3 regions of the Shewanella scandinavica genome follow, and region 3 is predicted to be linked to each of the others. Evidence: predicted binding sites of a transcription regulator. Region 3 holds the regulator's gene; each other region holds the start of a gene.
The links. Region 3 encodes LexA, which represses DNA repair genes until DNA is damaged. Its sites were predicted from a motif close to TACTGTATNNNNATACAGTA; they were not measured.

Region 1: the regulator LexA is predicted to act here: its motif matches at 7,172-7,191, upstream of Q4Q50_RS02335 (DNA topoisomerase III).
Region 2: the regulator LexA is predicted to act here: its motif matches at 5,012-5,031, upstream of recG (ATP-dependent DNA helicase RecG).

What each region holds. Positions count from the first base shown of each region.
Region 1 is NZ_JAUOES010000002.1:188,649-198,731, reverse strand. Features, by position in the region: gene Q4Q50_RS02355 (HAL/PAL/TAL family ammonia-lyase) at 1-214, opposite strand, end outside; gene Q4Q50_RS02350 (flavocytochrome c) at 255-1,808, opposite strand; gene Q4Q50_RS02345 (sigma-54 interaction domain-containing protein) at 1,974-3,500, shown strand; gene Q4Q50_RS02340 (porin) at 3,615-4,784, opposite strand; gene Q4Q50_RS02335 (DNA topoisomerase III) at 5,033-7,159, opposite strand; gene Q4Q50_RS02330 (hypothetical protein) at 7,326-7,613, shown strand; gene purF (amidophosphoribosyltransferase) at 7,822-9,336, opposite strand; gene Q4Q50_RS02320 (CvpA family protein) at 9,394-9,882, opposite strand; gene dedD (cell division protein DedD) at 9,998-10,083, opposite strand, start outside.
Region 2 is NZ_JAUOES010000032.1:26,101-36,183, reverse strand. Features, by position in the region: gene Q4Q50_RS19960 (lysophospholipid acyltransferase family protein) at 1-749, opposite strand, end outside; gene Q4Q50_RS19955 (beta-ketoacyl synthase chain length factor) at 742-1,476, opposite strand; gene Q4Q50_RS19950 (DUF3014 domain-containing protein) at 1,824-2,720, opposite strand; gene recG (ATP-dependent DNA helicase RecG) at 2,920-4,995, opposite strand; gene Q4Q50_RS19940 (response regulator transcription factor) at 5,181-5,777, opposite strand; gene Q4Q50_RS19935 (sensor histidine kinase) at 5,777-6,856, opposite strand; gene Q4Q50_RS19930 (tetratricopeptide repeat protein) at 6,988-7,692, opposite strand; gene Q4Q50_RS19925 (calcium/sodium antiporter) at 7,907-8,851, opposite strand; gene Q4Q50_RS19920 (AMP-binding protein) at 9,031-10,083, opposite strand, start outside.
Region 3 is NZ_JAUOES010000003.1:163,465-173,547, reverse strand. Features, by position in the region: gene mtr (tryptophan permease) at 1-994, opposite strand, end outside; gene plsB (glycerol-3-phosphate 1-O-acyltransferase PlsB) at 994-3,417, opposite strand; gene lexA (transcriptional repressor LexA) at 3,578-4,198, shown strand; gene Q4Q50_RS03480 (cell division inhibitor SulA) at 4,195-4,707, shown strand; gene coxB (cytochrome c oxidase subunit II) at 5,110-6,666, shown strand; gene ctaD (cytochrome c oxidase subunit I) at 6,676-8,268, shown strand; gene Q4Q50_RS03465 (cytochrome c oxidase assembly protein) at 8,270-8,851, shown strand; gene Q4Q50_RS03460 (cytochrome c oxidase subunit 3) at 8,848-9,723, shown strand; gene Q4Q50_RS03455 (DUF2909 family protein) at 9,728-9,946, opposite strand; gene Q4Q50_RS03450 (SURF1 family protein) at 9,945-10,083, shown strand, end outside.

The DNA of each region.
Region 1 (10,083 bases), on a different contig from region 3:
GCTTACCTAAACGAGCAGCTTCCATCAATAAGCCATTAGCCTTAACAAGTTGAGTTTTAGCTTGGGATGCTATTTTAACTTTAGCGCCATCGGCAATCGCCCATGCTTGTTCTTGCGTTAGATGTTTGCCATCAAGGACGACTTGCTCCATCGCTAAAGCACTCCCTGAGAGTAGGCTCAAAGTAAACGATGCCATCAAAACAGATTTATTCATCATCATTCTCCAATATATTGTTATTTATAATAAAATTTAATTATTCTTGCTTAAGCACTATCGCTTTTGCCGCTGCACAATTTCGGCCTGCGTTACGCCCTGTGACAACCCCCTCAGCAACAGCACAAGCACCTAAACGGCTAGCACCATGGATCCCACCCGTAGCTTCGCCTGCCGCATACAGCCCTGGAATGGCTTGGTTGGTGACTAAATGCAGTACTTCTGATCGGGTATTCACTTTAACGCCGCCCATGCAATAGTGAACTTTTGGCCACATACGGACGGCATACCAAGGTCCTTTATCTAGCACTATGGCCTCTTGCATTGGACGCGCGAACTCTTTGTCTGAGCCACTTTTTACCGCCTCATTCCAACGGGCGACTTGCGCCTTTAGTGCGTTCACTGGCATTCCATAGATAGTCGCAAGTTCCTCTAAGGTGTCTGCTTTACTAATCACCTTATATTTCAGTCCCCAATCTAAGGTTTGCGCCTTACTAGCCCCTTCTGCATTAGTGAAACCAATAGGATAAACAGGCTGACCATGTTCATCACGGCGAGTCATGATGGCGTCAGCTCTAGCTTTACGATCTGCAAGTTCATTGAAGAAACGTTCACCAGTGCGCACATCCACCACAATACCGTGGGGATAGGTCGCAATCGTGTTGAACTGGGATGCGGTACCAAAGCCCTTTTCATCGGGAGATGCCCATGGGCCGAGTTGAATTTGGTCTAAATGAATGGGGTTAGCGCCCAGGAGCATCATTTGCTTTAGCGCTTCTGAGGTTGCGCCTGCATGATTGGTTGAATCTAAGTCATTATTTAACTCAGGTAACTGCATCATGCGATATTCAATATCACGGCCAAAACCACCCGTTGCCATGACAACACCACAACGCGCGCCTATGCGACGTATTTTACCGGTTCGCTCATTAGGGAAATAAAAACCTTCACGAACTTCGACCCCAATCACACGACCATCGAGATCTTTCACAAAGCCTTCGAGCTTGGTCTGATTTCTCATCACCACGCCCTTATCTCTTGCAGCTTTAATCAATGGTCTGATAATACCCGCGCCAGAACTTTCAACCGTTTGCAAGACTCGCTGTACTGAGTGGCCACCAAAATGTTGAACGAAAGGTTTCCAATTAACCCCATAATCAATCAACCACTGACAGGATTCAGCCGTACCATTACAAACAAGTTTTAACATCTCAACATCGTTCATGCCCCGCCCTGCACTTAACATATCTGCAACCATGGCATCGACAGAGTCTTTGATTCCGGCCTGTTTTTGCAACTCAGACCCCGCCACAGCCATGGCACCGCCATTGATAGTTGAGTTACCACCAAAGACAGGCATCTTGTCCACCACCATAACGCTGACACCCGCCTCCCTCGCTTGCAGTGCCGCAGACATCCCAGCAAAGCCGCTGCCGACGACCAGCACATCTACAATCTCGTCGAATGCTTCAGGAACAGCATCGCAACTTGCTGTTGCAGGTAAGGCTATTGCAGCCCCAAAGCCCGCAGCCATCACAGCCCCACCTTTTAGCAACTGCCGACGGCCCGTATCAATATCTTGAGTTTTACTCATGCTTACTTCCTTCAATAATGGCTGGAACTTGTCAGCATGGAAGTGCATGCGCTGTGCCAAGCACCTAAAAAGAGGTAATTAAGTGGGGAACTTTGATTGGAGGCACGGAATCACGAAATATAAAGATCTACAATCACGATACTTAATGATTAACATGAAATATCAATGGAAAAACACTTTTATCACGAATCGACACTGAGATTATGCAGTAGCCTACAACTCGAAAAGTCCCTGCAAAGTTACTTCGAGTTTATTCGGGATGAACTGCCTATTGATGGGCTATTTATTAATATTTTTCGCAAACAATTTAATGACATACAATTTATTGCTCATGTCAATGCTAATCAATCATGTACCTTAGATAGGCAAATATCTATCCCTGAAGAACTGGCTAAGTGCTTAGATGATCCTCAACGCCCACGCGTGAGAATTGTTAATGATATTGAGCACGACCCAATCACAGCTTTAGTTGCGCCTAAGGTGATCAGTGGTATTCATTCGCTGATCATTTTGAGAATGTCTATCGAAAATACCCACCTTGGGATAGTCGGATTTTATGCCAAAACGACAGGCGTTTTTCGCCCTCGTCATGCTGATTTAATTGCTCCGCATATGCATGCATTAGCCTTAATCACTGCACTCAATTTACGCGGGCGTAACTTACTTAAAGAAAATGAAGCACTCTCAAAGCAGAATGTGAATCTTCGCAGAACACTGGATGTCCAAAATGGCGTAGTGGGAGCCAATTCAGGCTTGAAACACGTCATGCAGCAAGTGCAATCTATTGCCAAGATTAATACGACCGTCCTAATGCTGGGTGAAACGGGGTGTGGTAAAGAAGTGATAGCCAATGCTATTCACGAACTTTCTGAACGTTCGGACAAGCCCTTTATCAAGGTCAACTGCGGCGCCATTCCAGATACTTTGATTGACTCCGAACTCTTTGGTTATGAAAAAGGGGCATTCACTGGGGCTGAGTCCCGTAAAATTGGCTACTTCGAACAAGCCAATGGCGGCACTATCTTCCTCGATGAAATTGGTGAGCTACCATTATCCGCACAGGTGCGATTACTCCGTGTACTTCAAAATAGCTGTATCACCCGTGTGGGGGGACATGATGCTGTGCAGCTTGATATTCGTATAGTGGCTGCCACCCACAGAAATTTACAAGCTATGATACACAGAGAAGTGTTTCGGGAAGATCTTTGGTATCGCTTAGCTATTTTCCCTATTGAAATTCCGTCATTAAGGCAAAGACGTACAGATATTCCTTTACTAGTACAGCACTTTATTGAGCAACTAAGTGCAAAGTTTAACCTGCCTCAATTGCCAAGAGTTACACCGGAACAATTGAATATTCTGAATCAATACGCTTGGCCAGGAAATGTCCGAGAACTCATTAACGTGCTCGAACGGGCGATAATACAACAACCTTCAGGACCGTTAGATTTTGGCTTCCTTGCTCCACATCAGGGTGAGGAAATTACGACCCAAGCAAATCAAACCGTTATCATAGATCCAAACTATGCGAGCGATAAACTTGTGCCCCTTGATGTTATGACCAGAAAATATATTAGTCATGCACTGCGAATTACAGGTGGAAAACTCTATGGTCCAGGAGGTGCGGCTGAGTTATTGGACATCAATGCTAATACCCTGCGCAGCAAGATGAAGAAACTGGGTATTGTGTAATCTTTCATCGGCAACGATGACTCTATAACAAAAAGAAGACGTCGGTTAACGCGGTACACAAATAACAAAGGTCACATAAGTGACCTTTGAAAACTCAATGGCTAACAATAGAATCTAGAAGAAGTAACGAATACCCACTGCATAGTTGTTATCTTGCAGATCTTCATAGGCTTTATCATCCATGCTGCTGAAATCAATTTTTGCCTCGACATACATAATGGTATCGCGGCTATAACGATAGTGCAGACCTAACACAGCAAATTGGCGTGTCCATTTTCCTTGGATCGCTGTATCTTCATCAGTATCAAGATCTTGATATGTCAGTAATACACTCGGAACGAAACCATTATCATACTGGTAAGCAACAATAAACTCTGCTCCAGTTGAGTCATATAAATCTCCACCCACTAATTCGTTTTGCTCACTTTTATGGGCGTTAAAACCTACATATAAACCGTCTGCATCGCGACCAGGAGAATATTGATAGAAACTACCGTATTGTGCACCAATACCAATAATTTGGTTTGTGTTATCAACCTCTTTACCCGCAAGATTCCCAGTAAAATCGCCACGATTAAGTCCAGCTAATACTTTAAATTTATCAGTAAATTGATATGTCAAACTGGCACCATAACTAGGATCAAAACTCAATTCTGAACCATCACTCAACGAATGCCCTTGACTATCATACAAGGCAACATCGCTGTTTTGTTTTGAAGCATACTGCACTGCGACATGTAGATTACCGAAAGTATTACGATATTGCAGTGCCGCATCGGCACGTCCCGCCCCTGTTAAGCCACCGTCACCAAAGGTATAAGCACCCACAGACCATCCCGTAAATGCATTGAGCACATCTGTTGTGTAAGCCACATCATAATAAGCCCCCCACTGCTTCCCAAAAGTTATGGTCCCCCATTTCGCATGGGACATCCCAACATAACCCAGTCGATTGAAAAGAAAATCTGAATTTTTAGATGCCGATAACTGACCACCACCTTGGCCTTCTGTGTATATAAGACCGTCATCACTGGTCACCATGTTAATACCCCATTCGGTATGGGCAAAGGAGTTCCAGCCGTTTTTTTCATGGCGGTCAAAACGAAAACCAACACGAGAAAAATTATCGATCACGGAAGTTTCATGACCATCATTCAACGCAGCAAATCCTAACCAGCCTATCATATTAACGCTGTTCGTCTGGTCATTATACAGCTCAGCTGCCTGAGCAGCTCCCGTTAACAATAAGCTTGGGATCATCAAAGCAAGCAATGTCTTTTTCATTTCATCTACCTTTTAATTCAGCGAAATCACATATAATCACATGATTTATTTGATATATTATTTTCCCCAACTAATAGTAAGCAGGTTATATGCCACAGGCAGGGAAAGCTGAAAATCAAGGTGTTTTTTAGATACGGATCAGGCAATCTTGATATATCGTGATTGTCGGTTGTTAAATACCGTTAAATAAATTAAATGTCGTCATTACATCAACAGACAATAACGACATGTATGCTACAACTGTGTCATTACACTGCTGTTGTAGATTTGCGGCTATTAGAAGCTAAACGACTAGTTGATCGAGTTACCGAACTTTTAGAACTGGTATTTTTGGAACCATAGTTGTTGGAACCATCGTTTTTTGTTGTGCCGATGCCTTTCGCTGAACTTGATTTTTTAGAATACGACTTGCGATAACCAGATTTATTCCCAGCCGTTTTACGATAACCTTGGCCTTTTAAACCATTAAGCGCGGTGGGCAGTTGTGCTCCTGCGTTTTGAATAAGCGTGGATAAAGTACCGAGCAGCGGTTGCATAAAGGCTTGATAGGAGGTTTCTTTATGACAAATACCGTTCAAGCTAGCTTCCCAAAGGGCTGTCATGTCCGGCGTTGTTGCACTCGCGGGTAAGCTGTTAATTAATCCCTTACCCACATCCGTCGAAACGATAGATTTACCTAAGCGTTGTAAAAAACCGCGTTTAAACAGTAGTTCAATAATACCGGCACGGGTGGCTTCAGTTCCTAAGCCATCAGTTTCTTTGAGAATTTTACGGATCTCAGGGTCGGTTACGTAACGGCTAATCCCCGTCATAGCACCGAGTAAAGTGGCATCGGTAAAGGCCTTTGGCGGCTGAGTATTTTTCTCAAGTAACTCGCCTCGAGTACAATGCAAAGCCTGCCCTAGTTTCAAAGGCGGTAATTGGCCGATAAACTCGTCATTCTCCTCATCATCCTTACCCGCGCTTTCTTCCGTCGACTTGTTACCACTCGCCTTACTGCCATTTGGCTCTTGGCGGGCAAAGAGCTGCTTCCAGCCAAGAGATTTATCCTGACGCGCCTTGGTATTAAATAAGCCGCCCTCAATTGTCACTTGTACTGTGGTTTCACTGTAACAATAGGCCGGATAAAACTGGGCTAAGTATTGGCGGGCAACATGAAGATATAACTGCCTCTCACGCTGACTTAAGCTGGATAAGTTAGCCGTTTTCTCGGTAGGAACGATGGCGTGGTGGGCATCCACTTTTTTATCATCCCATGCCTTAGATTTAAGCCGTGGATCGGGGGCATCGGCGCCTTGCAGTAACTCAGCGGCACCGCTGCTAATCGCCTTAAGAACCGACGGCGCTAGGCTATGTTGCTCGACGGGCAAATAACGGCTGTCGGAACGGGGATAGGTAATGAGTTTATGGCGTTCATACAAACTCTGGCAGGTATCGAGCACATCCTTAGCACTCATTCCAAACCGTTTTGCCGCATCAATCTGCAACGCGGATAAGCTGTAGGGCAATGGCGGATTCTGTTTCTTGTCCTTAGCCACTAATTGAGTCACTAAGGCAGGTTTATCACTGATGCGACTCACCACATTTTGCGCTAATCCTCTGGCTAGTACTCGCCCTTCTTCGTCCATATAGGGCTGACAAGCTTCGCTGGGTTGCCACTTAGCGCTGAAGTTTTCCTGCTTTTCGGTCGCCAAATGCGCTAGCACTTCATAGAAAGGTTTAGATTGAAAATTAGCAATCTCTTCATCACGGCGCACCACTAGCCCGAGTAAAGGCGTTTGCACTCGCCCGACGGACAATACGCCTTGATAACCAACCTTTTTACCTTGGATAGTGTACGCGCGGGTCATATTCATGCCGTAGAGCCAATCGGCGCGGCTACGGGCTAAAGCCGATGTGGACAAAGGAATAAACTCGCGATTACTGCGCAGCTGCGTTAGCGCCCGTTTTACGGCTTGTGGGTTTAAGTCGCTGATCAGTAAACGCTGGGTTTGGTGTAGCTTATCACCCGTCACGCCAAGATAGGCAATCACTTCATCCACAAGCAACTGCCCTTCACGGTCGGGATCGCCCGCATTGACCAGCGTGTTGGCTTGTTTGACTAATCGTTTTAGCACTGTGAGTTGACTGCGGGTTGCGGCCTTAGGTTTTAGTTGCCACTTGTCTGGAACTATTGGCAAGTGCTCGAATTTCCACGACTTAAATTCGGGATTATAGGCATCGGGTTCTGCTTGTTCGAGCAAGTGACCTACGCACCAAGACACGCAATCGCCATTGGCGGCTTCGATAAATCCATCGCCTTTTTTATGGGGTTTAGGCAATACATCGGCAATGGCCCGCCCTAGGCTAGGTTTTTCAGCGATATAGAGGATCATACAAACACCAAGCACTGGATATAATTACAGTATAATTTAGCCCAAACGCCCGTTGAGTGCAAATTTCTGTGACAAACCGAGCTTAAATACCAAAGCTAAAGTGTAAATTCAATTGCGAATAGTTCTCAACAACAACTAGAATGCACTAAATTTTAGAGGAGTGGCTATGAGACAGTTTGCAATAAATGCGCGGCAGGCGATGACAATCAGTCCGGCATTGATACTAAGATTTAATCAGTTACTGCTATTTCATAGCCTGATGTTACTCGCGATAAGCATGCTCACCAGCACTTGGCTGGGACAAATGAAAATCATCAACATGCCTTTAGCATGGGGATTCATGTTAGTAATACCCATTGCGGTGAGTTTATCGCTACTGCTCAAACATCAAGTCACCCGCCATAGCTTAAGCAGCTTATTCGGGGTGTGGATGCTGCTGTGGATCTGGGGATAAACACGACAAAACCTATGGCGGAAAAGATCAGCAGCCTCGCTGCTCCAACAATGGATTGAGTACTCGGATGTCGAGAACAAACACTCATAGAAGTTCCCCCTCGCCCAATCGAGATACCTTTCCCAAGTAGCTGTTAACACTCCATAAAAAAGCCATAAAAAAAGCCAATGACATTATCACTGGCTTTTTATCCGCCTAACGTTTCACCTTATGGGTGACAGACGTTATGCAGCTCTAAGTTAGTACCGATATCTTTGTTACGATCCGCTTTAGCATCGTCATTACGCAGTTGCGTCAAGTGATCTAAATACGCTTGATCTACATCGTTAGTGATGTAATGACCATCGAAAACAGAGGTTTCGAAACGCTTAATCGCTGGATTTTCCATTCTTACCGCTTCGATTAAATCAGGTAAGTCTTGGAAAATAATGCCATCTGCACCAATTAACTTGGCGATTTCATCGGCATCACGGCCATGGGCGATCAACTCGTTTGACGTTGGCATGTCGATACCATATACGTTCGGGAAACGAATTTCCGGCGCGGCAGAGGCAAAATACACTTTCTTGGCACCCGCTTCACGGGCCATTTCGATGATTTGCTCAGACGTCGTACCGCGAACGATAGAGTCGTCCACCAGCAAGACATTTTTGCCTTTGAATTCAGTGTTAATCGCATTCAACTTGCGACGCACTGACTTCTTACGTTCCTGTTGACCCGGCATGATAAAAGTACGGCCAATATAACGGTTTTTCACAAAACCTTGGCGGTACGGTAAGTCCATGCAACGGGCAATTTCTAGCGCGATATCGCAAGAAGTTTCAGGAATAGGGATCACCACATCGATATCGTGATCGTACCATTCTTTCTTAATCTTCTCGCCAAGCTTAGCACCCATGTTTACGCGACTGGCATAAACAGACACTTTATCGATAGTCGAATCTGGACGGGCAAAATAAACGAATTCGAAGATACAAGGGGCATAGCTAGGTTCTGCTGCACATTGACGGGTATACAGCTGACCATCAATTGAAACGTAAATCGCTTCACCTGGCGCCACATCACGCATCACTTCAAAACCGACGGCATCGAGTGCCACGCTTTCAGAAGCGACCATATATTCAGTACCCGTTGGCGTTTCGTGCTTACCTAACACCAGAGGACGAATACCAAATGGGTCACGGAACGCGACTAGGCCTTGACCGATAATCATAGCCACAACCGCATAGGCACCACGAGCTTGCTGGTGTACGTTAGCGACCGCATCGAACACTTCTTCCGACGTCAGGGTCAAACTAGTGGTTTTTTGCAGTTCGTCGGCCAACAGGTTCAGCAACACTTCAGAATCCGAAGTGGTGTTCACATGGCGACGTTTTTTGATCAGCCCTTCGGCTAATTCGACTGTATTGGTTAAGTTGCCGTTGTGGGCTAAAGAGATCCCAAATGGCGAGTTAACATAGAAAGGCTGCGCTTCAGATGCGCTTGAACTGCCCGCAGTTGGATAACGCACATGCCCAATACCTGCATTACCTTGTAGGCGTTGCATGTGTTTGACTTCAAAAACGTCTTTGACCAGACCATTGGCTTTACGCAGTCTGAAAGCACCACGATCAATGGTCACAATACCTGCCGCATCCTGACCTCTGTGCTGCAACACTGTCAGTGCATCATAAATGGTCTGATTAACCGATGATTGGCCAACTATTCCGACGATACCACACATGGGTAAGCTTCCTCATTGTAAGATGTTCTATCACTTAGGATTAATTAATTTTCTTTCTTATAGTTTGGGTACAAAGCTGGAGGTGTTTTCCAAATAGTCAAAAAACCATTGAATGACAACGCCAAATTCGGGCACTAGCACAGAGTCCTTCCACCATTGGGTGTTGGGTGAACCTGTGAAAGCATCCATAAAAAACAGCAAGGCGCTCACAATTAGCGCGCCTCGAATAGCACCGAAACACAGGCCCAAGAGCCTATCAGTGCCAGATAATCCGGTTTTGACAACAAGTTGTCCGAGAATATAGTTAACTAAAGCGCCGAGTACCAAAGTGGTAATAAAGAGGATGGCAATAGAAACGCCATTACGCAGCATCTCATCGTTCATTTGAGTTAAGTGAACGGCAAGATCTTGGTAAAATTGGCTGGCAACAAAGAAAGCCGCGAACCATACCACTAAGGACATGGCTTCTTTGGCGAATCCGCGGATTAGACTGATGAGAGTCGATAATCCGATGACGAATATGATAGCGTAATCAATCCAAACCATTGAGATGGCTTTCCGACATGGGCTTTAAGACGGCGCGATTCTACCAGAGACTGAAACGATTCTCACCCCTAGAGAGGTAAATAAATCATTTTCAGTCGCTGATCTTATATCACCATTAAGATTCTAAGGGATTAAAAGGAACAATCCAGCCCTTAAGACGCGTGAGGTTTTCCACCTCAATTTGTATTTTCTTCAGCTTTG
Region 2 (10,083 bases), on a different contig from region 3:
GCGCCGATTTCAACGGCCATCCCCATGGTTTGCCTTGGGATCTCATACCAAGGTTGCTCCTTTGTCAAACCACGGACATTGGTACGCAGCACCACAGGTAAAATATCTGCTTCGGCCCTTAAGGCAATGTTGGCGGCGCCGCGGGCAAAGTCGTTAATGGTCGCGCCGACAACCGTGCGTGTGCCCTCGGGGAAGATAATTAAATTGGTGCCCCTCGCGAGCACTTCGCGGCAATCCTCTAGCATAAGTTCGGCGCCGCGATTGGGAATATAACCCGCGCAGGACACGACACCACGCAAAAACGGATTACGCCATAAACCTTGTTTGACTATGCAGCCCGCATTGGGCATGAGGCTTATCAACACGACCACATCCACTAAACTGGGATGATTGGCGATAACGATAACGCCTCTGGCGTCATGCAGTTGTTGTGCTCTGTGGGTACTAACGTGGATCACGCCCGCCCAAGTGAGCATGGCGACAAAGCCTTTGAACATCAGATGCACTGCCTTTTGGACTCGAATAATCCGCGCCTCGGGTGTACCAGGCCAAAAACGTAGCAAAGGTAAAATGGTCAAGGAGCTTAATAAGCCGCCTAAGCCAAAGGCGATATAACAACTCACGCCGCCTAACCAACGTGACACATAATTCAGCCCAGCGCGGCGAATCTCCGGCGGGCTATAAGCGGCATTGTGCATTGAATCTTCATAACCCTTGGTGGCGTCATGGCTGTGGGCAGTATTAAACATGCTCAAGCTTCCAATGCCATTGGGATAAGTAGCCTGAAATATTTTGCGCTGTCGCGAGTGCGTGGAGCAAGGCGCCATAGGTCAAAGGATTTAATGCGCTTGACTCTGAGATGCGGCTCACTGTGAGCTTGACCGAAGCGGGCGCATCGAAGGGCGCGAGCTGTAGACCTAGGGCCAAAGGCAATTCAAATTCTTGGGTAAACTCGTCGTACACAGGTGGCACAGGATCATCACCGAAGACTAGCAGCAAGGGCTCTGGCGACTGGTGTAACTGGGCGAAGGCTTCAACCATAGCTTGTGACAGGGTTTCGGTACCTGCCGCAACTGAGGTCGATGGCGCGGTATTGGCCGCCACTATGCCAAAAATGCCGCTGGCGGTGTTGTGCACCGACTGACTAAACCCTAATGGCGATAAGGGCTGTTTGGCGATAATGTCTTCGAGCAGTCCTATGGTGCGCTGCAACTCTCCGTGGCGCGAGGCAAAAATAGAGCGGCAGTTCGCCGGCATATCGCACTGAAAACTCACTTCTAACATCATCTTAGTTAAGCGACTAAAACGGCGGCGTTGCATGGCGGGAATGTGTTTAAGTGCGGGAGCGGTCGTATCAGACTGTGGTGTGTCGAGATTTAATTCAGCCGAATTTTTGCACCAAGTTTGCCAACTTTGCGGGTGCTGATATTGAGGGGCCCAAGCGCCCCAAGAGAGAATGCTGAATGTTAGTTGCACTACTTTGCCTCGACACTAAATTTAAGCTGTCTTAGTTATCCCTAACTAAGTTAGAACATTGATGGATTGTCATACCATAGTGAGGTTTAAACGCGTTTGATGAATGACGCTGGAATGACCTCTACAGCGGGGTCATTCTACACTATGCCCCGCGTTTTTATGAAGCCATTTGCATTGTATGGGTTAATGCAATGGGATCAAGTGCTGCGATTTTCGGCAGTTAGATCGAATTTGTGTAACAAATATCGCAATGGCATTCTCATTCGACAGGCTTTTTTATCCTAGCGATTTACGGTCAAAATGAAAAAGGCGCACCGAGCGCCTTTTGTCTTCACCACGGCAAGGTTTTACTGCGCCAGTTGGTTCTCGAGTTTGCGTAGGGCTACTTTTAGCTTGCGGGTATTTTCTGGCCCCATACGGATCAGCAGTTTTTGCGCGCTGGGTAGTGCCTCTAAGTGAGGGTCAACAAATTGATAGTTAACGCTAATAGAGCTCAGCTCAATCGGATCTTCAATGATAGGCGCCGCGAGCAGTATTTTAATCGCTTGCAGCATTCTGTCGTTGAATTTGGCATTGCTGTAGCCGAGTTCGCTAAAGGCTTCCTCTAGCATAGGCGTCATTTGCTTATAGGTGGCCATTAACGTCTGTTCGTCCATTTTGGCAATCGAATCAACATAGGCATCGTATCGATGGAAACCTTCTGGATTTAAATACACTTTGTTGGTGATTTCAGAAACCGAGAATAGCTTTTCAGGCCCTTTGAGTGGGCTCACTTTGCGGGTTAATTCACCTTGAGCTAAGTTGTCGACAAACACCACAAATTGGCGTGCGAGATCTTGCTGTACTAGTGAGGAACTCAGCACATTGTTATTGATAATGGCGAGGGCTTTTCGTTGCACAAATGCATCACTTTCAGCCAGCGCGGGTACAGGTTCAACCACCACTTCTGGCTCAGTTACCGCAGGGGTTTCTGGGCTGTTATTGTCCGTTTCAGGGGCCACGGGGGTCGTCTCTGTGGTCTCTGGTTCTGGCGCACTTTCGAGCGTCATAGGCTCAGAGGGCGGTGTTTCAGGCAATACAATTGGCGCGTTAGGGATGAGTTTAGGTGAATCTGAGTCACCGCTGTAGTAATAATATCCTCCGACAGAAAGCAGCACGACGAGCACGATCGCAAAAAGCGCAAAGCGATTACTGCTAGAAGAAGTCTCTTGAGGTGTTATTCTATCATCTTGATTAACTTGCATTTTACATCCTTCGCTTGAGTGTCAAGGTAACGTGGTGAATACATGCAGCTAACATTAAAAGTGCAAGAGCGGACGATTGGGATGCCGCTGGTTCATTTTGCAAGTTTCCATGCGCTTGTCTATAGCGCTTAGCTGAACATAAACAATTTATTTTGAGTATCGAGGCAGATGTCACTCCTCGGCCTTTCCCCTTTACAGCCTAAGCCTGCACATAGTGCTGCTTGTGCCCCAGCCAACGTAAGATAATCGCATCGACTTTTTCGGGGGCCTGCGCCATCACGTGATTTGCCAGTTTTTGAATATGCGGGATCAAAGCTTGATCGCGCACTAAGTCGGCAATTTTCAGTTCGGCCAGTCCCGTTTGCTTAGTGCCAAGCACTTCACCCGGGCCACGAATTTCTAAATCTTTCTGCGCTATGATGAAACCGTCATTACTTTGTCTGAGTACACTCAGTCTTTGAGTGGCGGTATGGCTCAATGGCGCCTTGTAGAGTAACACACAATGACTTGCGATGGCGCCTCGGCCGACTCGTCCGCGTAGTTGGTGTAATTGCGCTAAGCCTAAACGTTCAGGGTTTTCAATGATCATCAGGCTGGAATTAGGCACGTCTACGCCGACTTCAATCACTGTCGTTGCCACAAGAAGATGAATGATGCCCGCCTTAAAATCGGCCATGATTTGTTGTTTCTCAGCGCTCTTTAATCTGCCATGCACGAGACCGATATTGAGCTCGGGTAGGGCGAGGCGCAGTTCTTCGGCCGTGTCTTCGGCGGCTTGGCATTCGAGCACTTCGGATTCTTCAATCAGAGTACACACCCAATAGGCCTGACGTTTATCTGTGATGACGGCGTTACGCACCCGTTCAAGCACTTCGTTGCGGCGTGAATCGGCAATCGCCACTGTGGTTACTGGAGTTCGTCCCGGCGGCAATTCATCGATAATAGAAGTGTCGAGATCCGCATAGGCTGTCATCGCTAGCGTGCGCGGGATCGGCGTTGCCGTCATGATCAATTGATGCGGATGGAAACCTTGGCTCACGCCCTTTTCCCGCAGACCTAAGCGTTGGTGTACGCCGAATCTGTGCTGCTCATCTATGATAATTAACGCGAGTTTATTAAAGACCACATGCTGCTGAAAGATGGCATGGGTGCCAATCACCATTTGGGCTGCGCCGGATTCAATATCCGCAAGGGATTGCGCTCTTGCCTTGCCTTTAAGTTTACCCGCTAGCCAACCGACTTTAAGCCCGAGTGGTTCAAACCAAGCGGCAAAGTTAGTTGCATGCTGTTCGGCCAATAGCTCTGTTGGCGCCATCATGGCAACTTGATAACCGTTTTCAATCGCTTGCAGCGCAGCCATCGCCGCGACTAAGGTTTTACCCGAGCCCACATCCCCTTGCACTAAGCGCATCATAGGGTGCGGCTTTTCTAAATCTTTGCCTATATCGGCCACCACTCTTTGCTGGGCGCCTGTGGGCTTAAAGGGCAAAGCGGCAAGGAAGGGATTGAGCAACTGCCCCGTGGCCTGCATGGTCACTGCTGCATCTAAATTACTGCGCTGCCTTAGGCGTAGCATGCTGAGATTATGGGCGAGCAACTCTTCCTGCACCAGTCGCTGCTGGGCTGGGTGTTGGCCTAACTCTAAATCGAACTGAGAGATCCCCGCAGGAGGTCGATGTAGCGTCTGCAGCGCTTGTTTAAGGCTGATGTTATTCGGTTGCAACTGCGGTGGTAGCAGCTCAGTTAAACCGCCATTTTCCAGTAATGCCAAAGCTTGCTCGGTCAGCTTTAGCCAACTCGCCTGTTTTAAGCCCTCAGTTGTGGGATAAATCGGCGTTAGGGTATCGCTCAGGTGAACATCTTCACCGGGATAGACGACTTTGTATTCTGGATGCACTATCTCGGCTTGGTGACCACCACGGCGCACTTCACCGTAGGCTCGGATCATTAAACCATTTTGCATGGCATTACGCTGGGCGACGGAAAAGTTAAAGAAGCGCAGGCTCAAGCTACCCGTATCGTCCCGCACATTGCAGACCAGCATACGCTTGCGGCCTTGGATGATTTGCGTCGATTGGATTTCAGCTTCTATGGTGCCGTAACTGCCGGGCATAAGGGCGGCAATCGGATAGATTTGGGTTCTGTCTTCGTAGCGCAGGGGTAAGTGAAACAGCAGATCTTGTACTGTTGTGATGCCGAGCTTTGCGAGTTTCTCCGCGACCTTTTTGGCGACGCCTTTGAGGTCGGTGATCGGAACAAGATCCAATTGCTGCAAGTCGTTAGCACTCAATCACTGTGAATTTATACATATATTAACAGAGAATAAGCGTAAGGCAATCTCAAGCAGAATGAGGGACTTATTTGCTAGCCTAACTAACGTCAGTTTGCGGCCCTTAGGTTTTAGCTAAGGGGCGCAAAAATTGTCGATATGAACGAAAGAGCGGTTAACCGTTAATCTGATTACAACCAGCCCTTTTGTTTGGCGATGCGTGCTGCATCGATTCGGTTGCTAGCATTGAGTTTGGCTATGGCTTCGGAGAGGTAGTTGCGCACTGTGCCTTCGGCGATAAAGAGGGTTTCGGCGATGTCGGCGGTGGATTTGCCTTCACTGGCGAGGCGAAGGGCTCGGCGTTCTTTATCGTTGAGTGGGTCGACGTCACCAATTGCCATCATGGCCAGTTCAGGATCAATTATCCGTTTACCCGCCATCACTTGTTGAATCGCGTTGACTAAGGTTTCCGAGGGGGCATCTTTAAGCAGAAACCCGCCGACACCGGCTTCGATGGCGCGTTTGATATAGCCCGCGCGGCCGAAGGTAGTAATGACCACAACTTTAGTTTGGCTATGTTGCTCCTTTACCCAAGTTGCCAGCTCAAGGCCTGTGCGCCCGGGCATTTCGATATCTGTTAGCAAGAGATCAAAATTTTGCTGTTTGAGTAGGCCTAGGGCCTCGTCGCCGTCACTCGCTTGGGTGATATTAAAGCCTCCCGCAAGCGTGAGGAGTGCGGCGAGCGCGCCTCGCACCATGGCTTGGTCTTCCGCCAATAAAATCTTCATTAATCTGTTGCTCCCTGCAAAGGTAAACTGACGGTAAATGCATATCCCTGTTCGAGATTATAGCTCAAGCTGCCACCTAAGCTGTCGAGACGTTCGCGTATCCCCGTGAGGCCATTGCCTTCGGCGATAGGTTTACTTGGACCGTTATCTTTGACCTCAACGACTAGCTTATCTGGTTGCTGAATAAAGTCGATAATACATTGGCTTGCGCCGCTATGGCGTAAAATATTATTCACCAGTTCAGTGACAATTAATCCCAGCTGGCTCTCCATTCTGGCGGGCAGTTTAGGGATATTGCCTGTCAGCTCGACACTGACTCCTTTTTCCCTCAATAGTTTACACAGTTGTGTCACGCTATCCGCGAGTCCTTTATGTTTGTAATCCGATACAGTATGGCGAATTTGGCTGAGGCTCTCGCGGGCGATTTGACCGAGTTCATTAAGCTGGATAGTGGCTAGTTGGTATTCTTGTTTTTCCAGCAGTTTTTCGGCCAGTTCCGCCTTAAGCGCAATCGAAGATAAGCTGTGGCCCATAATGTCGTGTAGATCGCGCGCGATACGCTCACGCTCAAGCATAGTGGCCAAGGTGGTAATTTCTTGGGCACTTTGCTGTTCTTTTAATTTATGCCGATAACGTCTGCGTTCGGCGACACCAAACATACCCACGCCGAGCACTAACCCCGAGCCGTAAAGCGGAAAGTAGTAACTGTTAAAGTGGTAAATCTCATTGAGGGCAAACAGTAGTCCGATGATGGCAGCAAGCGCCAATAGACAGGTCCTTAGAGGGTAAAAAAAGCCAATGAAAAAAGCCGCAAAGGTGAATAGTGAGATAGATCCTGGGTTGATTGGGGTGATCGCTATTGCTATCGCCACCATAATCAGAATGGGCCGATAGGCGCTACGGTTATTGCACTTATAGGTCCAAAAATAGCTGGCAATAAAAGGGATTAACACAGCAAAACTGAGGGCGATTTTCCAGCTTGGATAGGGATTTATGGCTAGAGGGATAAGATAAAACACTAAGTTTATCAAATACACCCAAGCAAGTTTTCGTTCGAGCTGAAGGGGAGTGCTCATCATGATGCCTCTGTGAAACTGTGTTGATTGTTCATAGTTGCCCCTTGAATGCTAAAGGAGGCATCTGCCTTGATTTATTCTGTTTAGGGGTTGGCGCTGGGGTCAGCGCCATCAGTCCCTGTTAACAATGGGATCTAGTTTGCACTTAATTGCTGATTTTGTTGAAGCAAAAATTTTGCCCAACCGTAATCTGCTTGCACTTTGATCGCCTGTTGCCAATCTTCAATCGCGCCTTGGGTATCGCCTAATTCCTGTTTAGCGAGTCCGCGCCAGGTATAAGCTTCGGCTTCGCCCCAACAAATGTCGTCGCAAGGTTGGGCGAATCTTTCTATGGCGGTAGTGGCGAGCGTCTTAGCATTTTGCATGCTGCCGCCAAACATAGCTGGGGTGTTATAGGCGGCGATGGCTTTCACCAATGCGACCCGCGGATTGTGAGGTGCTAATTGTTCGGCGTTGGCAATGGCATTGGCTGATTTCATCCCGAGCGTTGCGCCTTTGCTATTGTCTAAAGCGATTTGCATGCCATAAACCGACGATAACAGCGCTAGGGATTCGGCGTCAGCTTGGCTGGTTTCTAAGGCTTCCAGAGCCGTTTGCGCATTGGTCAGAGCACTACTGGCGAGGGCTTTTTGCCCCATGACATTGGCGCTGATGGCTAAGCGATAGTTCGCATAGGCTTTGTCGTAATCTTGGGTGCTGGCACTCAGTTGTTGCAGCTGCGCTAGGTTCATCGAGTTTGAGGCTGCATCTATGTTAGTGATGTTAGCGTTAGAGGGCGACGCTGCAAACGCGTGGCTGCTGATAAGCGCTAAGCTTGAGACGAGTAGAAATGTTTTCATGGTATTTCCTTATTGAGTGAGTTTCCCAGTGCTTGGGTACGGACTCATTATCAGAAATTCGTTAGGAGAAATGCAGACACAAAGGTCATGGCTTTCGCATGACAAATGTCATTAGTTGAAGGGTGTTAAACTTGTCTTTTTTAAAAAGTGCGAAACTCAGATAGCAAAACACCGGAGAGGCTCCGGTGTTTTAAGTGGGGATTACCGCTGAGTGTTATACCAAAGCTTGAGCGCTCGCTTGGTTGATCAGGTAACCCATATAGCCTAAATAGCTCAGTAGTAGTACAGAGCCTTCGCGGCGGCCGATGCGCAATCCCGTCCATGCAAAAGGCAGAATCACAACGGCTAAGGCTAGCATCACCATAAAGTCGAAGGGTTGGAAGCCGAGTGATGACACTGGATGCACTATGGCAGTAACGCCTAAAATGCCCAAAATATTGAACAGGTTAGAACCAACAACGTTGCCGATAGCGATATCGCTTTGGCCTTTTAATGCCGCAATCACTGAGGTCACTAACTCTGGCATACTGGTACCAATCGCCACGATCGTTAAGCCGATAATGACTTCGCTCACGCCGAAGGTTTTTGCTAAATCTACTGCGCCGTTTACAAACAGAATACCGCCGCCAACTAGCATGCTGATGCCGACTAGGATGAACAAGCCAGAAAGTAGTGGGTTATTCGGCCCCGCTTCAATTTCTTCCTCATCATTGCTGTTTTTCGAGCTGATGTAGCTAAAGGTTAAATAACCAAACAGCAGTGAAAGCAGTATTACACCGTCAATTAGGCTGAGTTCACCGTCTAATAAGAGCCCCCAGAACAGCATAGAAGCCAATATCATCAAAGGGATATCGCGCTTCACCACTTGGGATTGCACTTGGATAGGGCGGATTAGTGCCGTGATCGCTAGGATTAAACCTATGTTGGCAATGTTAGAGCCGATAACGTTACCTAAGGCGATACCACTGTTTCCGGCGAGGGCAGATTTGACACTCACAGCCAGTTCTGGTGCGCTAGTACCAAAGGCAACAATAGTTAAGCCTATGATAAGTGGCGTAATACCTAAGCGTAGGGCGATAGAACTCGCGCCACGGACTAGGGCTTCGGCGCCTAAGGTTAAAATAATAAAACCGCCAATAATCGAGAGTGTAATTAGCATCACGGGACTTTGTTAAACCTATATTGAATGGGAAAGTACAAGGGAATCATCCCTTAGCCGACAGACGCACATGATACGTGGTTTTATCGAAATTTGACAGAATATGTCATAAAAAAGCACGCCGAGGCGTGCTAGATTTGAGCCGATAACTACATTGGCTATCTCTATGTTTTGCTGAGTTATTTCTGTGTTAACTCATCTTCCCAGCGAACTTGAGCGCCACGAATACCATCAACGCGTTCGCTAAACGCTTTTTCAAGCACATGGCGTTTGATCTTCAGCGTCGGCGTTAGTACATCGTTTTCAATCGTCCAAGGATCGCTAACCACGACAATCGCATCCACATGTTCGTGTGACTCTAAGTGCGGATTCACGCTATCGAGTGTCGCCTTGAGTGAAGCGCGGACTTCTTCACGGGCCTGCAAACTAGCGCCTTCGGATAATTGCACTAATGCGATCGGATGCGGCAGGCCAGAGCCAATCACGCAGATCAGTTCAACATGCGGGTCCTGCGCCAATTTACGTTCAATCGGCACGGGCGCGACATATTTACCTTTGGCGGTTTTGAAGTTGTCCTTCACTCGGCCGGTAATCGTCACGCAACCATCGGCATCGATGGAGCACAAATCGCCAGTGTGGAAGAAACCATCGGCGTCGAAGGCCGCAGCAGTGGCTTCGGGCTGCAGATAATAAGCCGTCATCAACCCTGGACTCTTAAGCAGTAGCTCACCATCTTCCCCTTGGCGGATCTGACAATCCTCAACCGGGCGACCTACTGTGCCAATTTTACGGGCATCGAAGGGGTAGTTGATAATCGAGTAGGCGCAGTTTTCTGTCATACCCCAAGCTTCACAAATGTTCAGACCAATGCTGTGATACCAGTGGATCAGCGACGGCGGAATGGGCGCAGAGCCAGAGCCGAGTAAACGACAATGGTTTAAACCTAGGCCTTTATGGATTTTGTGCTTCACTAAGCTGCTGATTAACGGGATCTTCAGCAATAGATTCAGTTTACTAACACCAATTTTGTCTATGATGTTTTTCTGGAACAGGCTCCACAAACGCGGCACTGAGAAGAATACCGTCGGTTTTGCCCTTTGCACGTCGGCGACGAAGGAGTCGAGACTCTCGACGAAGGCGACCACGCTGCCGGAATAGAAGGATGAACCTTCAATCGCGACGCGCTCTGTGATGTGCGCTAAAGGCAAATAGGATAACAATCTGTCATTGCC
Region 3 (10,083 bases):
TCACTAACGCGGTTTTCATCCGGCCAGAGCGCGAATCATCAAAACCAAACAAGTCGGCGAGATAATCAAACAGACCTAAGGTCACCCCTAAGAAAGATGAAGCCACGGCCAAGTTAGCAAACAGGGTCAACATACTGTTCAACCAGCTACTCGCCATCACCTCGGACAAAGCGCCCACCAAGACGCCCATATTGCCGCCTTGGGCAATAATATCGATAAACTGGCTGCGGGGAATATTGCCCATAGTCGCCACTAACCAACAGGCATAAATCACCAGCGCGATAAAGGTGCCGACGAAAATCGCCTTGATAATGGTGGAAGAATCTTTGCCGTAATACTTCACTAAGCTGGGGACGTTACCATGGTAACCAAAGCTGGCAAGACCAAAGGGTAGCGCCGCCCACAGATAAGGTGAAAAGCTACTATTACCATCGGGTTCGAGCAACTTAGTCACATCGATTTCGATCAGTAAATTGCCAATAGCGAGGAAGAAGGTAATGATCATACCGCCGAGCATAATCGTGGTAATGCGATCCACGGCCTTAGTGCTGATCAATACGATACTAGCCAACACTATGGCAAACACTAGCCCAGCAACACTTTGCGGTAACTCAACTCCCATGCCCTGCAAGCTGTGATTCACAATCGAACCACCGCCGCTGATATAGGCATAGGTCAAAATATACAGCACGAACGCGATAGAAACGCCGTTCACTATCCGCCAAAACTGCCCTAAGGTTTGCTTGCTTAAAGTATCGAAGCTGGCACCGGGTTCGAAATGCAAATTGGTTTCGAGCAACAATAAGCCCGACATCAACATACAAAACCAAATGCCTAATAACATTAAAATCGAATAACCAAACCACATACCTGCACCGACCACGGGCAGAGAAAACATCCCAGCACCTACGGTCGTGCCAGCAATAATCATGGCGCCGCCGAGCAAGGACTTACCTGCGGGCTTATGCTTAGCCGCATTCATATGATTTGCCATTAAACTGTATGCTCCGCGGTGACACTCGCCACTATCGTTTGTTTCACTGACGGACGTAATAAGCTATTGGCTTGATCTCGTATGCGATTGATATTGGACTTATCTTGGTTATCCGCTAGATATCCCAATTCTTTGAGCTTAACGCTCAAGGTGCCGTAAAGTTTCTTATCGTAGAACTCAGGCGCGGTAATGCCATGCAAAGCGCCTAAACGCTGGGCGAGTAGATGACTCTCAGACTCAAGTTCTGAGCGCTCCATCTTAGGTCTGTTTGCTAACAGATTGAAAATAATGGCATAGCGTTGCAGAGTTTCGCTCACTGAACTGGCTAACAATAATAGTTGGCTAGTGTGTTCAGGCACGACAGTTAAGGTATCAGTTTCGACTACTAACCCTTGTTCAATGAAGAAATCCAGCACTTGATTGACATAGGCAGGTACATCCTTAATGCCCATGAAGAGTTCGGCTTTCAGCAGTGGATAAAAATCGGCAACGATTGACACCACTTGCTGACGCGGGATCTGCTCATTATGCGTTAAACAACTCGCAATTAATGACGGTACAATAAATAAGTGGATGATATTGTTACGATAGTAAGTCATGGACACAGCCTGACTCGCCTCGATAGACACGATTTCACCTAAAGGATCGGCACAAACAACAAACTTATTCAGCTCTAAACCTTGCTGCACTAAATGCTTACCATCACCTTCGGCAACCGAAGTATAAGTAGTGTAAGGCACTTTTTTGAGTAGGGTCAGATACAGATCAAGCTGACGTTCCAGCAGACTGCGCTCTAAGGCATTTTGATCTGTCGCCAGCAACACTAAGCTCGTCAAGGTCACTGAACTCGCTGCCGCCGCATCGTTGATATTTGTCATCACTCGATTCGCTAGCACGTTTACCGCTGGCGTTAACCAACTCGGTTTTTGCTCAGGATCATCGGCTACCTCATTACGCCAGTTTGGCGCACGCTCATTTAAGAAGTTTTGCAGGGTAATGGGCTCGCCAAAGTTCACATAACCTTGGCCGAAATTACCCAGTTTGCGGATCGCGCCAAACACTTGCCACACAGATTCTTTTTTCTTTTTCTTACCGCTTAATTCTTTATGGTAAGTCGCTACCTCCATCACATGGTCGTAGCCTAAATATACAGGCACTAGCGTGACTGGACGCTCGATACCGCGCAGCACGCTGTTCATCGTCATAGCGATCATGCCAGTTTTGGGCGCCAATAGACGCCCCGTACGTGAGCGGCCGCCTTCGGAGAAATATTCCACCGAATAACCTTTAGCAAACAGTTGATCTAAATACTCACGGAATACTGCGGTATACAGCTTGTTGCCATTAAAACTACGGCGGATAAAGAAGGCACCACCGCGACGGAACATAGGTCCAGCGGGCCAGAAGTTGAGGTTAATACCTGCGGCAATGTGCGGCGGAACCATACCTTGATAGTACAAAATATACGATAACAGCAGGTAATCCATGTGGCTGCGATGGCAAGGCACATAAACAATCTCGTGGCCATCGTGGTGCAGCTGGCGAACTTGCTCGGCGCCTTTAATGTTGATCCCGCTGTAAAGCTTGTTCCACAGCCAAGTTAAGAAACGCTCGGCAATACGCACTAAACTATCTGAGTAATCGGCAGCGATTTCATCGAGATACTCAATGGCTGTCTCGCGCGCTTGGGTCTCTGAAATCTTCTTACTGACTGCTTCTTCTTGAATCGCTTTACGCAACGATTCAGATTTGAGCAACGAATGAAACAGTGCTTGGCGATTTGGCAGCACAGGCCCTGTCATCACCTTGCGTTGACGGCGGAAATGCACCCGCGCGACCCGCGCTAATTTATGGGCAATCCCCATGTCAGTGCCGTGTTCGTCGGCCATGTATCGCAGGGATACAGCATTTGAAAACTGTACGAAGTTATGTCGACCTAAGAATAGAATCATCAAGCATTTGCGCAGCCAAGTCGGGTTTTCCCGCTCAAACACAGCCGCCTTCATAGTGTCGTCTTCTTTCCCTGGCGTGCGGCCCCAATATAGGCTTACGGGCACCAGTTGAATGTCTAATTCAGGGCGTTCCTTATGCACGGCCAATAAACGCATAAAGCATTCGAGGAAAGGCTCGTTACCCGCACGCTCACCAAACAGCGGCTTACGCCCTTGAAGGCAGACAACCCGAGGCGCAATTACACCATTTGCCACTAAAGGCTCATAGGGGCTCGGCAGTCCTAACTTAGCCGTAATTTCGCTCAGGGCAGCGATGTCACTCAGCGATTCCGTTTTCATCACATAAGCAAGGGGTCTGGAGGCATCCAGATTCAGATCGGCAAAGGGATCCTGAGGCACAACAATAGTGTGCACTAAGTGTTTTTGGATCCAGCGTAATGATTTCAACCAAAGAGAGTCGTGTTTAGGCATTATTCTTATGCAATTAAGTACGTTTACTAGCCCGGTAGAATACCAGACTATGGGTAATATTCGCTAATTCTCTCCAACATAGCTAAAAAGTGGTTAATACTTGCGCTGCAAATAATACTGTATATACTAACAGTAACTGTATAGAAAAACAGGAAACACCATGAGACCTTTGACGCCACGCCAAGCTGAAATTTTAGAGCTAATTAAACGAAATATTGCCGATACTGGCATGCCACCCACACGGGCAGAAATCGCGACCCGTTTAGGTTTTAAGAGCGCCAATGCGGCTGAAGAGCATCTTAAAGCGTTGGCGAAAAAGGGCTGCATTGAGATCATGCCAGGCACATCTCGGGGCATTCGTCTGACTGCGGAAGTCGAAGAAGTAACTGAAACAGGTTTACCGCTTATCGGTCAAGTAGCCGCTGGCGAACCTATTCTCGCCCAAGAACATGTTGAACAGTACTACCAAGTCGACCCAAGCATGTTCCATCCCGCCGCCGATTTTTTACTGCGGGTTAAAGGCGACAGCATGAAGAATATCGGCATTCTCGAAGGAGATTTGCTGGCAGTTCATAAAGTACAACAAGCCAGAAATGGTCAAGTGGTTGTCGCTAGAGTCGACGACGATGTCACTGTTAAACGTTTCGAAAAAAAAGGTAATGTGGTCTATCTACACGCCGAAAATGAAGACTATTCCCCGATTAAAGTGGATTTAGGCTATCAAAGTTTAACAATTGAAGGACTCGCCGTCGGTGTGATCCGTAATGGAGATTGGCTATGAACAAACTACTTGGCAATGCACCCCGCCACCCTGGCTTGTGGCTCGATGAAGTACGTGATGCCGACTATGACTGGCACCATGCACCTATCGCCTGCATGCCAACTAAGACTCAAGGTCGCCAAGAATTAATCCATCTGAGCGCGCAACTCGCCCAGTTAAGCCAACAGGGCCGTTGGTTAGTGCTCATCAACCCACCGAGTATTGGCTACAAACAAATGCTCGCCAACGCTGGCGTGCGTATGGATAGAGTCTTGCTGGTGCACGCGAAAGATGAAGTCGAAACCCTGTGGGCGATGGAAAAAGCCTTAACAAGTGGTACGTCCAGTGCAGTTATTACTTGGACCAAATCACTGGATGCACGCGATAATCGTCGCCTGCAAATCGTGGCTAAAAGTGCCCGCGCCATGGGCATAGTGCTTGAATACGTAAACAGTCACTTACATGGCGACGTACGCATTGAGCAAGGCAATCTCTTCGGCCAACAATCTTTTTTTAGCGCTGTACATTAAATATTCATTTATTTTTTTACCTTGAAAGCCGCCTCGCCTATGAATGTGAGGCTTTTTTTTGGCAATTTTTCAGACAATTAGATAAATAAGTGATCTTGATCAATATTTAAACAGCAAGTATGGTTGATTTAGTCGGCGATGATATATCGCCGCCCGTGGCAAATAAATCGAGCCGTAATCGAGTTCAAAATGCCACTAAAAATAGAGAACAGATTTATTTCAGTCGTATGTGCCAGCGTGGCTAATACCAGCAGTAACAATACTTAATTAAAAGTAACAGCCGCCAACGCACGTTGAAGTCAAAAACGCTTTTTTGGGAACTGAAGAGTTTGCATAGAGTTGAGACTTACTGTGTTGCTCTTCTTTGTAGTTGCTATTCGCAATTGGCAGAGGAGAAGTCTTGTGAAGCAATTGTTGTATTGTTTACTCGTGGTGTTATTCGCACCACCGTTGGCCGCCGCGGACATGCGGTTCAACATGACCCCTGGCGTAACCGAGATCAGTGGCAAGGTTTATCACTTGCACATGACCATCTTGTATATCTGCTGCGCCATTGGCCTTGTGGTCTTTGGCGTGATGATTTACGCCATGATCAACCACAGAAAATCCAAAGGCGCTGTCGCGTCCCACTTTCACGAAAGCACTAAAGTTGAAATCGCTTGGACGATTCTGCCATTTATCATTTTGATCTTAATGGCGATACCAGCGACAAAAACCTTAATTGCGATGGAAGATCCCAGCGACGCCGATCTGACCGTTAAAGTCACGGGTTCCCAATGGAAATGGCATTACAGCTATTTCGATCAAGACATTGATTTTTACAGCATACTCGCAACCCCTAGAGCACAAATCGACGGTACCGAAACCAAGGGTGAACACTACCTATTGGAGGTCGATAAGCCGCTCGTTCTGCCGATAAATCGCAAAATCCGCTTTTTGATGACCTCTGAAGATGTCATCCATTCATGGTGGGTACCTGCTTTTGCCGTGAAGAAAGATGCCAACCCAGGATTTATCAATGAGGCTTGGACTCGCATCGACAAACCCGGTATTTACCGTGGTCAATGCGCCGAACTTTGCGGTAAAGACCATGGTTTTATGCCGATCGTAGTGCAAGCCTTACCCGAAGCCGAGTTTGAAGCTTGGGTGACGGAGCAGAAACAAGCCGCAGGCGCGGCGGCAGAAGCCGCTCAAGCCGCTTTATCACAGACCCTTAGCAAAGAGGATCTGATGACCCAAGGTGAGCAAGTTTACCTCGGGCACTGCGCAGCCTGCCACCAGCCCAATGGCGAGGGGTTACAAGGCGTATTCCCACACCTCAAAGGCAGTCCGATAGCAACGGGACCACTCAGCGGCCACCTTGAAATTGTGCTCAACGGTAAAACAGGTACGGCTATGCAAGCCTTTAGTAAGCAATTGACTGCACAAGAAATTGCCGCTGTGATTACCTATGAGCGTAATGCTTGGGGCAACAATACTGGCGATGCTGTGCAGGCTAAAGATGTCAATGAGCACATGAACGGCAGTGCAGGCACACAAGCACCTGCTACCGCACCAGCCAATACGACCCCAACTCCCGCACCTACAACTGAGCCCGCAGCAGTTGTCGACTCCGCAACCATAGTCGATCCGGCGAGTCTCCCCACTCTCACCCATGAGGCACTGATGGCCGAAGGTGAAACTGTCTACACCACCACTTGTGCGGCCTGCCATCAGTTAACGGGAGCTGGCATACCACCTGCCTTCCCCGCCCTCGCTGGCAGTGCTATCGCCACTGGGCCCGTCGCCAATCATCTCGATATTGTGATGCACGGCAAAACAGGCACGGCTATGCAAGCATTTGGCAAACAACTCAGCCCACAGCAACTCGCAGCAGTCATTACCTATGAGCGCAATGCTTGGGGCAACAATACCGGCGATACAGTGCAACCTGCTGATATCGCAAGCCATGGACAGTAGGGGATTATGATGAGCACAACGACTCAAGATCAAACCGCAGCCCATGATGACCATCATCATGGTGCGCCAAAGGGCATCATGCGCTGGGTGCTAACCACCAACCATAAAGACATTGGTACTTTGTATTTATGGTTCAGCTTCATTATGTTTTTAACCGGTGGCGCTATGGCCATGGTGATCCGCGCTGAACTCTTTCAGCCCGGATTACAATTGGTCGAGCCCAACTTCTTTAACCAAATGACCACAGTCCATGGGCTGATCATGGTATTCGGCGCGGTAATGCCCGCCTTTACTGGGCTAGCAAACTGGCTGATCCCTATGATGATTGGTGCGCCCGATATGGCGCTGCCACGGATGAATAATTGGAGTTTTTGGATCTTACCCTTCGCCTTTACCATCCTACTCAGCTCGCTGTTTATGGAAGGCGGCGGACCTAACTTTGGTTGGACCTTCTACGCGCCACTGTCTACCACTTATAGTCCTGACAGCACGGCACTCTTCGTGTTCTCTATTCATATCATGGGGATAAGTTCGATCATGGGCGCAATCAACGTGATTGTAACCATAGTGAATCTACGTGCGCCCGGCATGACATGGATGAAGTTGCCGCTGTTTGTGTGGACTTGGCTTATCACAGCATTCCTGCTGATCGCTGTGATGCCCGTGCTTGCGGGCGCTGTGACTATGGTACTGACCGATAAGTTTTTCGGCACTAGCTTCTTCGAAGCGGCAGGCGGCGGCGATCCTGTGATGTTCCAGCATATTTTCTGGTTCTTCGGCCACCCTGAAGTCTACATCATGATTTTGCCGTCCTTTGGCATCATCTCCGCCATAGTACCCGCTTTCAGCCGTAAACCATTATTCGGCTATGCATCAATGGTTTATGCCACTGCCAGTATTGCAATTCTGTCGTTCCTCGTATGGGCGCACCATATGTTCACTACAGGCATGCCAGTGTTTGCCGAGCTGTTCTTCATGTATTGCACTATGTTGATTGCGGTGCCAACGGGGGTGAAAGTGTTTAACTGGGTCGCGACTATGTGGCGCGGTTCACTCAGCTTCGAAACCCCTATGTTGTTCGCCGTGGCCTTTATCATACTCTTCACCATTGGCGGGTTTTCGGGGTTAATGCTTGCCATTACGCCAGCCGACTTCCAATACCACGACACCTATTTTGTGGTGGCGCATTTCCATTATGTGCTCGTGACTGGGGCGATTTTCTCCATCATGGCGGCGGCCTATTACTGGCTACCTAAGTGGACGGGGCACATGTACAACGAGCGACTGGGACAATGGCATTTCTGGTGTTCGGTGATTTCGGTCAACGTACTGTTTTTCCCGATGCATTTCCTTGGGCTCGCAGGTATGCCAAGGCGTATCCCCGATTACTCGATTCAATTTGCCGATGTTAATCAAATCGTTTCGATTGGTGGCTTCGCCTTCGGCTTATCGCAATTGATTTTCTTAGTGTTAGTGATCAAGTGCATCCGTGGCGGCGAAAAAGCCCCCGCTAAACCTTGGGAAGGTTCCGAGGGTTTAGAGTGGACATTGCCAAGCCCAGCGCCTTATCACTCCTTCACGACACCACCTGAGGTGAAATGAAATGACGAACCATCACCAGCCAGAAAAACCTAAGTCAAATCGAAAGCTTATCAGCATGCTCGTCATGGGCTGTATTGGTATGTTTGGTTTTGGGTTCGCGCTGGTGCCGCTATACGATGTGCTGTGTGAGAAGCTGGGGATTAACGGTAAAACCTCCAATACTGCCAGTAGTTATCAAGCGATAACCATAGATACTAGTCGTGTTGTCACAGTGGAATTTATCTCCCAAGTGCAAACGGGTATGCCGTGGAAATTTGAGCCGCAAACCAAGCGGCTCGAAGTTCACCCCGGCGAACTGACACACACAGCATTTTTAGCACGCAATGTGTCAGACAGAGCCACAGTTGGTCAGGCGATACCTTCAATATCACCCGGCCAAGGTGCGGCATATTTTAATAAAACAGAATGTTTTTGCTTTAATCAACAGCACTTAGCGGCTTCGACCAGCGCTGAGTTGCCGCTCATTTTCTTTGTGGATCCTCAGTTACCTGAATCCATCCACACTCTGACCCTCTCTTACACCCTCTACGACATTACCGACAAGCAGTTAGCGTCTGCCATAGAGCAAGGAGCTGCAAAATGACCACAAAACATGAAAATTACTATGTTCCCGCCCAAAGTGCTTGGCCCATCATTGGCGCTATAGGATTGTTTCTAATCGCCTTGGGTGCAGGGCACTTTGTCCATCAACTAAAATCTGGCGCATCGGGTGGCGGTTATATCCTGCTAGCGGGTATCGCCGTGATCCTCTTTATGCTGGTTGGCTGGTTTAGAACCGTGATCAACGAATCTATGACTGGGCTTTATTCGCACCAAATGGATAGATCCTTTCGCCAAGGCATGAGCTGGTTTATTTTTTCGGAAGTGATGTTCTTCGGCGCATTTTTTGGTGCGTTATTTTATGCCCGTATGGTCGCAGTGCCTTGGCTCGGTGGCGCCTCCAATAATGCCATGACCCACGAAGTACTCTGGCCACAATTCGAAGCCGTTTGGCCGTTGCTCACTACGCCAGATGGCACCAAAACCGAAGCGATGCCGTGGAATGGCCTGCCGTTAATCAACACTATCGTGCTGCTGACCTCCTCAGTCACCTTACATTTTGCCCATGTCAGCCTAGAGAAAGGCAAGCGCTCGGCCATCACACTGTGGCTCGGGATCACCATACTTTTAGGTATGGGTTTCCTTGCCTTGCAGGCCGAAGAATATATGCATGCCTACCATGAAATGGGGCTCACCCTGACCTCAGGGGTTTATGGCAACACCTTCTTCCTCCTAACTGGCTTTCACGGCATGCATGTCTCGCTCGGCACTCTGTTTTTATTAGTGTTGTTTTTCAGAGTGTTGAAGGGTCACTTTAGCGCAGATAAGCATTTTGCTTTCCAAGCGGGGAGTTGGTATTGGCACTTTGTCGATGTGGTCTGGCTGTGTTTGTTTATTTTCGTCTACGTACTTTAAGGCTTTAGTAAGGCGTGGGATTGGGGCTGATTAACCCAGTCCCTAAGGCCACCAGCAGCAACAGAATAACGAGTACCGAGAAAATCACGCGGCGACCAAGATAACGGCTCATAGGCACTTTTTCGTCACCTTTAACCATAATAAACAAGGCCCTACCTAGATTAAAAATGATGAACAGCAACAGCAGAACTAAGACCAATTTAAAAATGAATAGGGTATTCATGCAATATCCTTATGTTCTGCTGAATAAATTAACGGTTTTTTTACTGATCTTGACTGTGGCTGTATTCGTGATGTTGGTCAAGTTGGGTCTATGGCAATTAGCCCGCGGCGAAGAAAAAACCATGCTGTTAGCCCAAA